4 regions of the Pseudomonas sp. GW822-FHT07A10 genome follow, and region 3 is predicted to be linked to each of the others. Evidence: predicted binding sites of a transcription regulator. Region 3 holds the regulator's gene; each other region holds the start of a gene.

The links. The regulator sigma-54, encoded in region 3, starts transcription at its own class of promoters, with help from an activator protein. The targets are predictions, from matches to a motif close to ANTGGCATNNANNTTGCTNT.
Region 1: a site for sigma-54 is predicted at 1,046-1,065, ahead of glnK (P-II family nitrogen regulator). Genes of this name have one in related genera too.
Region 2: a site for sigma-54 is predicted at 1,181-1,200, ahead of flgB (flagellar basal body rod protein FlgB). Genes of this name have one in related genera too.
Region 4: a site for sigma-54 is predicted at 1,774-1,793, ahead of AC1RL4_RS18560 (flagellar basal body rod protein FlgF). Genes of this name have one in related genera too.

The regions. Positions count from the first base shown of each region.
Region 1 is NZ_JBXAKV010000002.1:287,356-290,541, forward strand. It holds gene AC1RL4_RS04765 (BRO-N domain-containing protein) at 1-189, opposite strand, end outside; gene AC1RL4_RS04770 (accessory factor UbiK family protein) at 587-853, opposite strand; gene glnK (P-II family nitrogen regulator) at 1,270-1,608, shown strand; gene AC1RL4_RS04780 (ammonium transporter) at 1,644-2,981, shown strand.
Region 2 is NZ_JBXAKV010000022.1:15,648-18,833, reverse strand. It holds gene flgD (flagellar hook assembly protein FlgD) at 1-267, opposite strand, end outside; gene flgC (flagellar basal body rod protein FlgC) at 284-727, opposite strand; gene flgB (flagellar basal body rod protein FlgB) at 731-1,138, opposite strand; gene cheR (protein-glutamate O-methyltransferase CheR) at 1,404-2,231, opposite strand; gene AC1RL4_RS27000 (chemotaxis protein CheV) at 2,278-3,186, opposite strand, start outside.
Region 3 is NZ_JBXAKV010000015.1:25,157-28,342, forward strand. It holds gene ptsN (PTS IIA-like nitrogen regulatory protein PtsN) at 1-235, opposite strand, end outside; gene hpf (ribosome hibernation-promoting factor, HPF/YfiA family) at 248-556, opposite strand; gene AC1RL4_RS22620 (RNA polymerase factor sigma-54) at 631-2,124, opposite strand; gene lptB (LPS export ABC transporter ATP-binding protein) at 2,309-3,034, opposite strand; gene lptA (lipopolysaccharide transport periplasmic protein LptA) at 3,034-3,186, opposite strand, start outside.
Region 4 is NZ_JBXAKV010000010.1:226,262-229,447, reverse strand. It holds gene flgH (flagellar basal body L-ring protein FlgH) at 1-95, opposite strand, end outside; gene flgG (flagellar basal-body rod protein FlgG) at 148-933, opposite strand; gene AC1RL4_RS18560 (flagellar basal body rod protein FlgF) at 979-1,719, opposite strand; gene AC1RL4_RS18555 (sigma-54-dependent phenylalanine hydroxylase transcriptional regulator PhhR) at 2,070-3,186, opposite strand, start outside.

The sequences.
Region 1 (3,186 bases), on a different contig from region 3:
GAGCAGTTGTACGGTTTGGTGTTGGTCGGGATCGAGTTTTCGTAACGCTCGTTCGTCCAGGAAAAGCCGGAGCAATCGGCCGAGGTCGCGGGCGCTGAACCAGGCCTGGTTTTCGAGGAGTAGGGCGTGGATGTGGAGTTTGTGGCGGGTGAAGACGTGGGGGATCAGGTAAGCGTCATCGCGATTCATTGATACAGCTCCTTTTGCTTAAAGGGCTGCCTGCAATCGTCGCCAAACAATTGGGTGGCAGCTGTACGCGGGTTGGCGAACCGGAGCAAAAGGAACCCGGCAGACCCGAAGGTCTCCCACGCACAGCCGCCATGATTCGATGCGGCGGAAATTAGCCCGCTATCGGATGGTTGTCGTGCGCCTTAAGCTTCCAGGGTCGCCAAACCCAGTGCTGAACATTCAGCAGAAGGTGAGCTTAGGAACCGGGGCTTTGCGGCGCAATCGGACGGCGGTGGTGCTCTTTGTAGGACGTTGCCGGGATGTTTGCAGGGCTTAAGATCAAAAGATCGCAGCCTTCGGCAGCTCCTACAGGACACATTGAATGATCGTTTCCACGCAGAGCACGGGAACGACCAGGTTACTCGGCGTCAGCAACTGGATTGAGCTTCGCTTCCAGCTCCGCCACTTTAGCCTCAAGGCTTTCCAGCCGCGCCCGGGTCCGCGCCAGCACAACCATCTGACTATCGAATTCTTCCCGGCTCACCAGGTCCAGCTTGCTGAAGCCGCTCTGCAACAAAGCCTTGAACTGGCTTTCGATTTCGCTTTTCGGCAGTGGGGTGTCGCCGCTGAAGAGGCGGGAGGCGGTGCCGCTGAGGGCGTCGAGGAAGTCTTTGGGCGCGAGCATGGGAAATGTCCTGTCAACAATGGCGGGCAGTGTACCACGCAGTGTCTATAGTCAATCTCGGCGGCTGGGATGCACGCTTTTCGCGCATACGAGTGGGCGGTCGCGCACTGTTGTTGTGCGTAACCGTTGCGTCAATCGACTGGAAGGGCCTGTGGCAGCGGCCAAGGGCTTGAAATCAATGGGTTTTGGATAGATGGCAAGCTTTCTGCTTAGTCGCTGGTGACCCATGCACTGATGCAGTCGCTGTGACGAATGCAGTGCGCCAAGCGGAACGGGGGAAGTTTCGTGCGGAGTGGTTAGCTGGCGTCGGATGGGCAGGTAAGGCCGACGATGCGTTACAAAGCCAGGCACTGCGCTTAGACTTGAGTCGGGTTTGTTTTCCTGGGGCAAGTCCACCAATTCGGGAGAGAGTTTTCATGAAGCTAGTCACTGCCATCATCAAGCCGTTCAAATTGGACGACGTGCGCGAGTCGCTGTCCGAGATCGGCGTGCAGGGCATTACCGTTACTGAGGTCAAAGGCTTCGGTCGGCAGAAGGGTCACACCGAGCTGTATCGCGGCGCGGAGTACGTGGTCGATTTTCTGCCCAAGGTGAAGATCGATGTCGCCATTGACGACAAGGATCTGGACCGGGTTATCGAGGCGATAACCAAGGCCGCCAACACCGGCAAGATCGGTGACGGCAAGATCTTCGTGGTCAATCTGGAACAGGCGATTCGCATCCGTACCGGCGAAACCGATACCGACGCAATCTAAGCCGCCACAAACCCAACGCCCCAGGAGAAAACAATATGACTCTGCGTAAAATCGCAGGGCTAGGAGCCCTGTTGTCCCTCGTAATGCCCGGCCTGGCCATGGCGGCAGACGAAGTGGCGGCCCCAGTCCTCAACTCCGGCGACACCGCCTGGATGATGACCTCGACAGCCCTGGTGCTGTTCATGACCATTCCCGGCCTCGCGCTGTTCTACGGCGGCATGGTTCGGTCGAAAAACCTTCTTTCCGTGATGATGCAGTGCTTCGCCATTACCGGTCTGATCAGCGTTCTGTGGGTCATTTATGGCTACAGCGTCGCGTTCGACACCACCGGCATGGAACAGGGCGTCATCAATTTCAACTCGTTCTTCGGGAGCCTGAACAAGGCCTTCCTCGCCGGTATCACGCCTGCGAGTCTGACCGGGCCTGCGGCGCTGTTCCCTGAGGCAGTGTTCGTCACCTTCCAGATGACCTTCGCCATCATTACCCCGGCACTGATCGTCGGCGCCTTCGCCGAGCGGATGAAGTTCTCCGCCATGCTGATTTTCATGGGCGTGTGGTTTACCCTGGTTTACGCACCGATTGCGCACATGGTCTGGTCCGGCAACGGCGGCCTATTGTGGGACTGGGGTGTTCTGGACTTCGCCGGTGGCACCGTGGTTCATATCAACGCCGGTGTGGCCGGTCTGATTGCGTGCCTGGTACTGGGCAAGCGTAAAGGCTTCCCGACCACTCCAATGGCGCCGCACAACCTCGGTTACACCTTGATGGGTGCTGCGATGTTGTGGGTCGGCTGGTTCGGTTTCAACGCCGGTTCCGCTGCCGCAGCCAACGGCACTGCAGGCATGGCGATGCTGGTGACTCAGATCGCCACCGCCGCTGCGGCGCTGGGCTGGATGTTTGCCGAGTGGATCACTCACGGCAAGCCAAGTGCACTGGGTATCGCCTCGGGTGTGGTGGCCGGTCTGGTTGCAATCACTCCGGCCGCTGGCACCGTGGGCCCGATGGGCGCTCTGGTGATCGGTCTGGCAGCAGGCGTGGTGTGCTTCTTCTGCGCGACTACCCTGAAACGCAAACTCGGTTATGACGATTCCCTGGATGCCTTTGGCGTGCACGGTATCGGCGGTATCCTCGGCGCGATCCTGACTGGTGTGTTCGCGGCACCGTCCCTGGGTGGTTTCGGCACCGTCACCGACATCGCGGCTCAAGTCTGGATTCAGTGCAAAGGTGTGGGCTTCACGGTGATCTACACCGCGATCGTCACCTTCATCATCCTCAAGGTGCTGGACGCTGTCATCGGTCTGCGTATCACCGAGGAAGAAGAGGCAGTCGGCATCGATCTGGCGCTGCACAACGAACGCGGCTACAACTTGTAAGCACGCCTACAAAAAAATGCCCGGCTTGCCGGGTATTTTTTTGTCTTGATTTTGTCAGTGAAGGAAAGGCTGAAAGGTTTTTTCATACACGTTCAGGGGCGTTTACAACGGGTGTTTTTCTGCGGCCAATGGCTTACACGATTGAAGGAATATTAGGGCCTTTGTTTTTTCCCAGAGCGCGCTAGAATGCGCCCCGAACGTGCGG
Region 2 (3,186 bases), on a different contig from region 3:
GGTGTCGTTCAGCGTGGTGATGCCTTCCAGACTACTGAACTGCGCCAACTGGGCTACGAACGCGCTGTTGTCCTGAGGATCGAGCGGGTTCTGGTTTTTCAGCTGGGTGACCAGCAGTTGCAGGAACGCATCCTTGCCCAATGCCTTGCTGCCGGTGGCACTGCTGGTCGCCGCGGAAAGACCATCACTGGTGGTCGTGGTCTTGACCGAAGAGTTGGCCAGGACATCCTTGATGCTTACGCCGCTGGTGGTATCGGTAACACTCATCGAAAGTCGCCCCTTATCACTGACCGAGGGTCAGGACCTTCTGCATCATGGTTTTGGCGGTGTTCATCATTTCTGCGTTGGTCTGGAACGAACGGCTTGCGGAAATCATGTCGGCCATTTCTTCGACGACGTTGACGTTCGGGTAGTAGACGTAGCCCTTGGCATCAGCGGCCGGATGGTTCGGCTCGTAGCGCGCTTCAAGGTTGCTCTGGTCTTCGACCACGCCCAGCACTTGCACGCCTTGACCGGCCGCGTCCTGGTTCTGGAACAGCGAATCGCTGCCGCCGCTCTGGCCGCCCTGGAACATGGTGGCGAACACCGGGTGACGGGCGCGGTAGGTCTGGTCGATGCTCGACGAAACGGTCTCGGCGTTGGCGATGTTACTGGCAACGGTGTTCAGGCGAGTGGTCTGGGCACTCATGCCGCTACCGGCAATGTTGAAAACACTGGACAGGGACATGAATTACTCTCCGCGCAGGGCTGACACCAGCCCTTTGAATTTACTGTTGAGCAGGGTGAAGCTGGCCTGGAAGTTGACCGCGTTTTCCGCGTAGTTCGACTGTTCCAGTTGGGCGTCCACGGTGTTCTGGTCGATCGACGGTTGCATCGGCGTGCGATACATCAGCGACTCGTCGCCATTGCCCAGGCCTTCAGCTTCGATGTGACGGCTGTTGGTCATGCTCAAGGCGAACTTGCCGTTTTTGGTTTTCTCGTTCTGCTCGGCGAGCACTTTCGAGAAGTCCAGATCCCGAGCCTTGTAGTTCGGGGTGTCGGCGTTGGCGATGTTGTTGGCCAGGACTTCGGCACGCTGAGCGCGGAAGCCCAGGGCTTGTTCGTGGATACCGAGCGCTTTATCGAAGCTGATGCTCATGTCGGGAAACCTTCGGGTGACCTGATTTTTCGTAACGTGAACATAGCAAGCGGCGTGCCAATTCAAAAAACCCCGTAAACCGGGGCTTTGCGGGCAGTGGTGAGGCGGCAATGCCAGAAAAGCGGCAACCGATTTCCGCCGCCTGCCGCTTTTCTGCCGCTTCTCACCATCCAAAGAACACCACTTGACCCTGTGGGAGCGTGGTGTCACAGGCATAAAAAAACGGGAGCCCCAATGGACTCCCGTTTTTTATGCCGTCAACGAATCACTTCGCCTGGTAAATGATCCCCGGGCTGCACTGGACCATCTGGTAATGGTCCGGCAAACCGTTCAGCGCTTCGGACGCGCCAAGGAACAGATAACCGCCCGGCTTGAGCGTGCTGTGAATGCGCAACAGGATGTCTTTCTTCACCTCGGCGGAGAAGTAGATCAGCACGTTGCGGCAGAACACGATGTCGAACTTGCCCAGGCTCGCGTAGCTGTCCAGCAAGTTGAACGAGCGAAACTCCACCCGACTCTTGATTGGTGCCTTGATGGCCCAGCGCCCCGGCCCCTTGGGGTCGAAGTAACGCTGAAGGCGCTCGGGCGACAGACCGCGACCGATGGCCAGGCTGTCGTATTCGCCGGTCTTGCAGTTGGTCAGCATGCTGCCGGACAGGTCGGTGGCAACGATCTGCACGCCCATCTTCAACTGGCCCATGTTGACCCGTTCGAACTCATCGATGGACATCGACAGCGAATATGGTTCCTGACCCGACGAACACGCCGCCGACCAGATCCGCAGGCGCTGACCGGGGCTGGCCTTGATCGCTTCAGGCAATACCTTGTTCTTCAAGACTTCAAACGGATAGGTGTCACGAAACCACAGGGTTTCGTTGGTGGTCATGGCATCCACCACCATCTCGCGCAAACCGCTGCGCGGCTGGGTCTGGATGCGCTGAACCAGCTCACCCAACGATTTGATGCCCTGCTGTTCCATCAGTTTGTTGAGACGGCTCGAGACCAGATATTGCTTGTTTTCACCGAGCAAAATGCCACAGGCTTTTTCCAGGAATACCCGGAACTGTTCGAAATCCAAATTACCCGTAGACAAAGATACCGCCTCTTAAATCGTGTTGACCGCCAGGGGCAGAAGGCCTCTAGCTGTTATCTGCTGCTTTGATCCGGTCGACTACCCGGGATGCCAGGTCATCAGGACGGAACTTGGCCAGGAAGTCATCGGCACCGACCTTCTTGACCATCGCCTGATTGAACACACCCGACAACGAAGTATGCAGGATGATATGGAGCTTTTGCATGCGCGGGTCGTTGCGGATCTCGGCCGTCAGGGTGTACCCGTCCATCTCCGGCATCTCGATGTCGGAGATCATCATCAGGAACTCTTCTTCCGGCTTCTTGCCCTCGTCGACCAGCTTGCGCAGGTAATCCAGCGCTTGCCGACCATCGTTCAACGCCACCACTTCGACACCGATCGTTTGCAGGCAACGGGTCACCTGCTTGCGCGCCACCGACGAGTCGTCGACCGTCAATACGCGCAAAGAGAGCGCCTTGTGCTGGGTTTCAACATCAACCACGCCCACCGAAATCGCTTCCGGCGTCGGCGCCACTTCCGCCAGCACCTTCTCGACGTCGATGATTTCGACTAACTGGTTGTCGACCCGAGTCACAGCCGTCAGGTAGTGATCGCGCCCCGTGCCCTTGGGTGGCGGATGAATCTCCTCCCAGTTCATGTTGACGATGCGCTCCACCGACCGAACCAGGAAACCCTGGGTCTTGGTGTTGTACTCCGTGATGATCACGAAGGGATTGCTCTGGTCCAGCAACCGACCGGCACCGGTCGCCATCGCCAGATCCAGGATCGGAATGGTTGCCCCCCGAATATTCGCCACACCGCACACGACAGGACTGGACTTGGGCATCAGGGTCAGCTTGGGGCATTGCAGCACCTCGCGAACCTTGAACACGTTGATCCCATACAGCTGCTGGCCGTCGAGACGGAACAACAACAGCTCAAGGCGATTCTGCCCTACCAGTTGCGTGCGCTGGTT
Region 3 (3,186 bases):
TGATGGGCGATCCGCAGCCCTTGAGACGGCAGTGGGGGATGGCGATACCGTTGCCAAATCCGGTGGAACCGAGTTTTTCACGGGCGACCAGACTCTCGAAGACATCCTGCATGGCCAGATCCGGCACTTCGCGATGGATGAGGTTGGCAATTTGCTCGAGGGCTTTCTTTTTACTGCCGCCCGGCACGTTCACCAGGGAACGGCCGGGGGTCAGGATGCTTTCAAGTCGGATCATGGGTTGGGAGTGTTAACGACCGGTCGCGCCCTGGAGGAGGCTCTGGGTCTTTTCCTTATGCTTTTTGAGTTGTTTATCCAGCTTGTCGGTCAGTGCGTCGATCGCTGCGTACATATCGGTATGTTCCGCGTTAGCGACCACCTCATTGCCGGGAATATGCAGCGTGGCTTCGATTTTCTGCTTGAGCTTCTCGACCGTCATCGTGACCTGCACGTTGGTGATCTTGTCGAAATGCCTCTCTAATCGTTCGAGTTTTTCGCCGATGTAGGTGCGAAGAGGTTCGGTCACTTCCAGTTGGTGTCCACTGATGTTGACTTGCATACAGCTTCTCCTTCGTTGCCAGTGCATAAAGCGGTAGATCCGATGATCTACCACTGGAACGCTGTGGCGTGGCTCTACATCAACCGCTTTCGTTCGCTCGAAGGCGCGATTCCTAGGGATTCGCGGTACTTGGCGACGGTGCGGCGAGCCACCTGAATGCCTTGTGCCTCCAGTAAACCAGCGATCTTGCTGTCACTCAACGGCTTTTTCTGATTTTCCGCGGCAACCAGTTTTTTGATGATCGCGCGGATCGCCGTGGACGAGCATTCACCGCCTTCGGAGGTGCTGACGTGGCTGGAAAAAAAGTATTTCAGTTCATAGATGCCCCGTGGGGTATGCATGAATTTTTGCGTGGTCACCCGTGAAATCGTCGATTCGTGCATGCCCACCGCTTCGGCGATGTCATGCAGCACCAACGGTTTCATGGCCTCGTCGCCGTACTCCAGGAAGCCGCGTTGATGCTCGACGATCTGGGTGGCCACTTTCATCAGCGTTTCGTTGCGGCTTTGCAGGCTCTTGATGAACCAGCGAGCCTCCTGCAGCTGATTTCGCATGAAGGTGTTGTCAGCGCTGGTATCGGCGCGGCGTACGAAGCCGGCATATTGGGCGTTGACCCGCAGGCGTGGCACCGACTCCTGGTTCAGCTCCACCAGCCAGCGCTCGTTGTCCTTGCGCACGATCACGTCAGGAACGACGTATTCGGCTTCGGTGGACTCGATTTGCGAACCCGGGCGCGGGTTGAGGCTCTGGACCAGTTCGATCACCTGGCGCAGTTCATCTTCCTTGAGCTTCATGCGGCGCATCAGCTGGCTGTAGTCGCGGCTGCCGAGCAGGTCGATGTAATCGGTGACCAGGCGCTTGGCCTCGGTCAGCCAAGGGGTCTTGGCGGGCAGTTGACGCAGTTGCAGCAGCAGGCATTCACCGAGATTGCGGGCGCCGATACCGGCGGGCTCGAATTGCTGGATGCGGTGCAGGACGGCTTCGATTTCGTCCAGTTCGATGTCCAGTTCCGGATCGAAGGCCTCGAGGATTTCCTCGAGGGTTTCGTCCAGATAGCCCTGATTGTTGATGCAGTCGATCAGGGTCACGGCGATCAGGCGATCGGTGTCGGACATCGGTGCCAGGTTCAGTTGCCAGAGCAAATGGCTTTGCAGGCTTTCACCGGCCGAAGTACGGGTGGTGAAATCCCACTCGTCGTCATCGTTGCTCGGCAGGCTGCTGGCGCTGGTCTGGTAGACGTCTTCCCAGGCGGTATCGACAGGCAATTCGTTGGGAATGCGCTCGTTCCAGTCGCCTTCCTCAAGGTTATCCACCGTCGGGGCGGTTTCCTGGTAGGAGGGTTCCTGAATGTCGGCGTTGGGTTGCTGTTCGGCTTTGTCGGCCAAGGGGTCGGCGTTATCGAAGTCGTCGCCTTCTTCCTGGCGTTCGAGCATCGGATTGGACTCCAGGGCCTCCTGGATTTCCTGTTGCAGGTCCAGGGTCGACAATTGGAGCAGGCGGATGGCCTGTTGCAGCTGCGGTGTCATCGTCAGCTGCTGGCCCATTCTCAAGACTAGCGATGGTTTCATGGCAGGGGCTTAACACCTTATTCGCCGGCGCACATGCGCCATCCACTACAGGGCGCCGAAGCGCCAAACATAAGCAAATTATATGCCTGAAACTGAAGTGTTTGCCTAGAGCGCTGTAACAATAAAAAACTATTGATTTTTTATTGAGATGAGCGCCGAGGCGACTGGCCAGGCACCTCAGCGCTTACAGGCGGAACTCATGGCCCAGATACACTTCCTTGACCAGTTCGTTGGCCAGGATGGTGGCGGAGTCGCCTTCAGCGATCAGCTGGCCATCGTTGACGATGTAGGCGGTTTCGCAGATGTCCAGGGTTTCACGGACGTTATGGTCAGTGATCAGCACGCCAATGCCTTTGGCTTTGAGGTGATGGATGATCTGCTTGATGTCGCCCACCGAGATTGGGTCCACGCCGGCGAAGGGTTCGTCGAGGAGGATGAATTTCGGGTTGGTGGCCAGTGCCCGGGCGATTTCCACCCGACGGCGTTCACCACCGGACAGGCTCATGCCAAGGCTGTCACGAATGTGGTGGATGTGAAATTCCTGCAGTAGGCTTTCCAGCTCTTTGCGGCGACCGGCCTTGTCGAGCTCCTTACGGGTTTCGAGGATGGCCATGATGTTGTCGGTCACCGACAGCTTGCGGAAGATCGACGCTTCTTGCGGAAGATAGCCGATACCGGCCTTCGCGCGACCATGCATCGGCTGGTGGCTGACGTCCAGGTCATCGATCAGTACGCGCCCCTGATCGGCCTGTACCAGGCCCACGATCATGTAGAAACAGGTGGTTTTGCCGGCGCCGTTGGGGCCAAGCAGGCCGACGATCTGGCCGCTGTCGATGGACAGGCTGACGTCGCGCACGACCTGGCGGCTCTTGTAGCTCTTGGCCAGGTGCTGAGCTTTCAGAGTTGCCATTACTGGGTTTTCTCGTCGGTTTTCTTCTTCGGCTGGATCACCATGTCGATACGCGGACGTGCCTCGGTGACCTTGCTGCCCGTGGCGCGACCGGCGCTGGCCAATTTTTTCACCGTGTCATAGACGATTTTTTCGCCCTGGGTGACGTTGTT
Region 4 (3,186 bases), on a different contig from region 3:
GCGTAGTAAGGGTCATTGGGCTTTGGCGTCGGACCGACGCACCCCGCCAGCGCGGCGACCCCACTCAGTGCCAGAACAGATACGAAGCGATTCATGACCCTACCTCACGGTGTTGCAGGCGACCTCATGGCCGCCTCATAGACTTGATTACAGATTCTGCGTTACGAACGAGAGCATCTGGTCGGCGGTGGAGATCACTTTGGAGTTCATCTCGTAGGCGCGCTGAGTGGTGATCATGTTGACCATCTCTTCAACGGTGCTGACGTTGGACGTTTCCAGAGTGTTCTGCAGCGTGGTGCCAAAACCGGCCAGGCCCGGGGTGCCGACTTGCGGCGCGCCACTGGCAGCGGTTTCCAGGAACAGGTTGTTACCCACCGCTTGCAGGCCGGCCGGGTTGATGAAGTCGGCGGTTTGCAGGTTGCCGATCACCTGGGAGGCGGGGTTGCCGGCAACGGTGATGGACACGGTGCCGTCACGACCAACGGTGAACGTCTGGGCGTTGTTCGGAATGACAATGGCCGGCTCCAGGGCAAAGCCGCTGGCGTTGACGATCTGGCCGTTGGAATCCAGGTGGAAGGTACCGTCACGGGTGTAGGACGTGGTGCCATCGGGCTGCAGGATCTGGAAGAAACCGCGACCGTCGATGGCCATGTCCAATGGCTGCTCGGTGGTTTGCAGGCTGCCGGCGGTGAAGTTTTTCTGGGTGCCGACGATGCGCACACCGGTACCCACTTGCAGACCCGACGGCAGTTCGCTGTCCTGGGTCGACTGGGCGCCTGGCTGGCGTTTGATCTGATACAGCAAGTCCTGGAACTCGGCGCGGTCACGTTTGAAACCCGTGGTCGATACGTTCGCCAGGTTGTTGGAAATGGTGGTGAGGTTGGTGTCCTGGGCGGACAGACCTGTTTTGGCAACCCATAGAGCCGGAAGCATTCGTTTCTCCTCGTGCGCCTGTTTTACGGCGCGACGTTCTGATAATTAGCTGATCTGCAAGACCCGAGCCATGGCCTGGTCATCGTCTTTGGCGGTGTTCATCATCTTGATGTGCAGCTCGAACTGCTTGGCCAGCGCCAGTACCGAAGTCATTTCTTCCACGGCATTGACGTTGCTCGACTCGAGAAACCCAGACACCAGTTTGACGCCGGCATCGGCTTGCGCCGGCTTGCCGTCCTTGGTGTGGATCGAACCGTCCAGGCCTTTGGTCATGTTCTTGAAGTCCGGGTTGACCAGTTTGATGCGGTCGACTTCGGCCATCACCCGCGGGCCTTCACCCATCGCACGGATGCTGACGGTGCCGTCTTCGCCAACTTCGATCTGCTGCTCGGGCGGCACGGCAATCGGCCCGCCATTGCCCATCACCGGCATGCCGTTGCCGGCGCGCAGTACGCCCAGCGCGTCAACGTTCAGGCTACCGGTGCGCACGTAGCTTTCACCGCCATCGGGGTTTTGCACGGCGATCCAGCCGTTGCCTTGCACCGCGACATCGAGGTCGCGACCGGTTTGCACCAGGGCGCCCGGGGAGAAGTCGGTAGCCGGACGTTCGCTCATGGCAAACGCACGCGCCGGAAAGCTGTCACCAAACACCGGCATCGAACGGGCCTGCTCCAGGTCCTTCTGAAAACCATTGGTAGAGATGTTCGCCAGGTTGTTGGCATGAGCCTTCTGCGCCAGTGCATTCTGGCTGGCGCCGGTCATTGCCACATAAAGGTACTTGTCCACACTCTTTCCTCTGCATGCCGGACGTTTGCCGCCCACCGCTGTACTGCTGAGCCATAAGCAATTTGCAGACCAACTTTTTTCTGGCGGCGCCGGGCCCGGCAAACAAAGGACTTGAGGGGTTTAGAGAGGAATGGGGGAATGAATCGAAGACGAAAAACCGGCGGTGTCATGCCGCTTACGGCAAGCATCGACCTTTGCAGTCAACACAGAACTCTGTGGCGAGGGGGCTTGCCCCCGTTCGGTTGCGAAGCGGCCGCAAAATCATCCGACGCGTTTTACCTGACACTATACGGTTGCTGCATTTGGGGCCGCTTCGCAACCCAACGGGGGCAAGCCCCCTCGCCACAGGTTTAAACACCCGGCTCTTTGCCCACCTCATACTCGCGTAACTTATTGGCAATGGTGGTATGGGAAACCCCCAGTCGCTTGCCCAGTTGCCGACTGCTCGGATACTCGGAATACAAGCGCTCCAGCACCGCTTTCTCGAAGCGCCCGACAATCTCGTCCAGCCCGCCCTCGAGGGAGAAATCGCCAAGCGGCTGACGCACGCCGTAGTCCGGCAGACGAATGTGCTCGGCTTTGACGGTGCCGCCCTCGCACAGGGAAACCGCCTGAAACAGCACGTTTTCCAACTGCCGCACGTTACCCGGCCAGTGATAGTGACTGAGCCGTTCCATCGCCGCCGGCGCCAGTTTCGGCAGTGGGCAACCGATCTGTCGACTGGCCTGATCGAGGAAGTGCTCCACCAGCGGCGCCAGTCCGTCGAGGCATTCGCGCAGCGGCGGGATGTGCAGCGAGAGCACGTTCAAGCGGTGGTACAAGTCCTGGCGAAACTCACCGCGAGCACACAGCTCGGACAAGTCCACCTGAGTCGCGCAGATCACCCGCACATCCAGATAGACCTCTTCATCGCTGCCAACACGACGGAAGCAACCGTCCTGCAGAAAGCGCAGCAATTTCACCTGCAAGCGCGGGCTCATTTCGCCGACGCCATCGAGAAACAACGTACCGCCCGCCGTCAGCTCCAGGAGCCCGAGCTTGCCTTCGGCCCGCGCCCCTTCGAAGGCGCCGGGGCCGTAGCCGAACAATTCAGTCTCGGCCATGGACTCAGGCAGGCCGGCGCAGTTGAGCGCCATCAGCGGTGATTGCCCACGCGGGCTCGCCAGGTGACAAGCCCGCGCCAACAACTCTTTGCCGGTGCCGGTTTCGCCTTCGATCAATAGCGGCGCATCCAGTGGTGCCATGCGCCGCGCTTCGCGAACCACCGCCGCCATCACTTTCGAACTTTGGAAAATGCTGTCGAAGCCGCGCAACTCCTGTTTGCGCACGTTATAGATGCGCTCGCCCACCCGGTCCGCCCGGTGCAGCGTCAACACCGCACCGGCCATGGCCTCGCTTTCGTCATGCTCCGATTGCAGCGGCGCGATGTCGGCGAGGAACACGTCACCCTTGACCTTCACCCGCAAG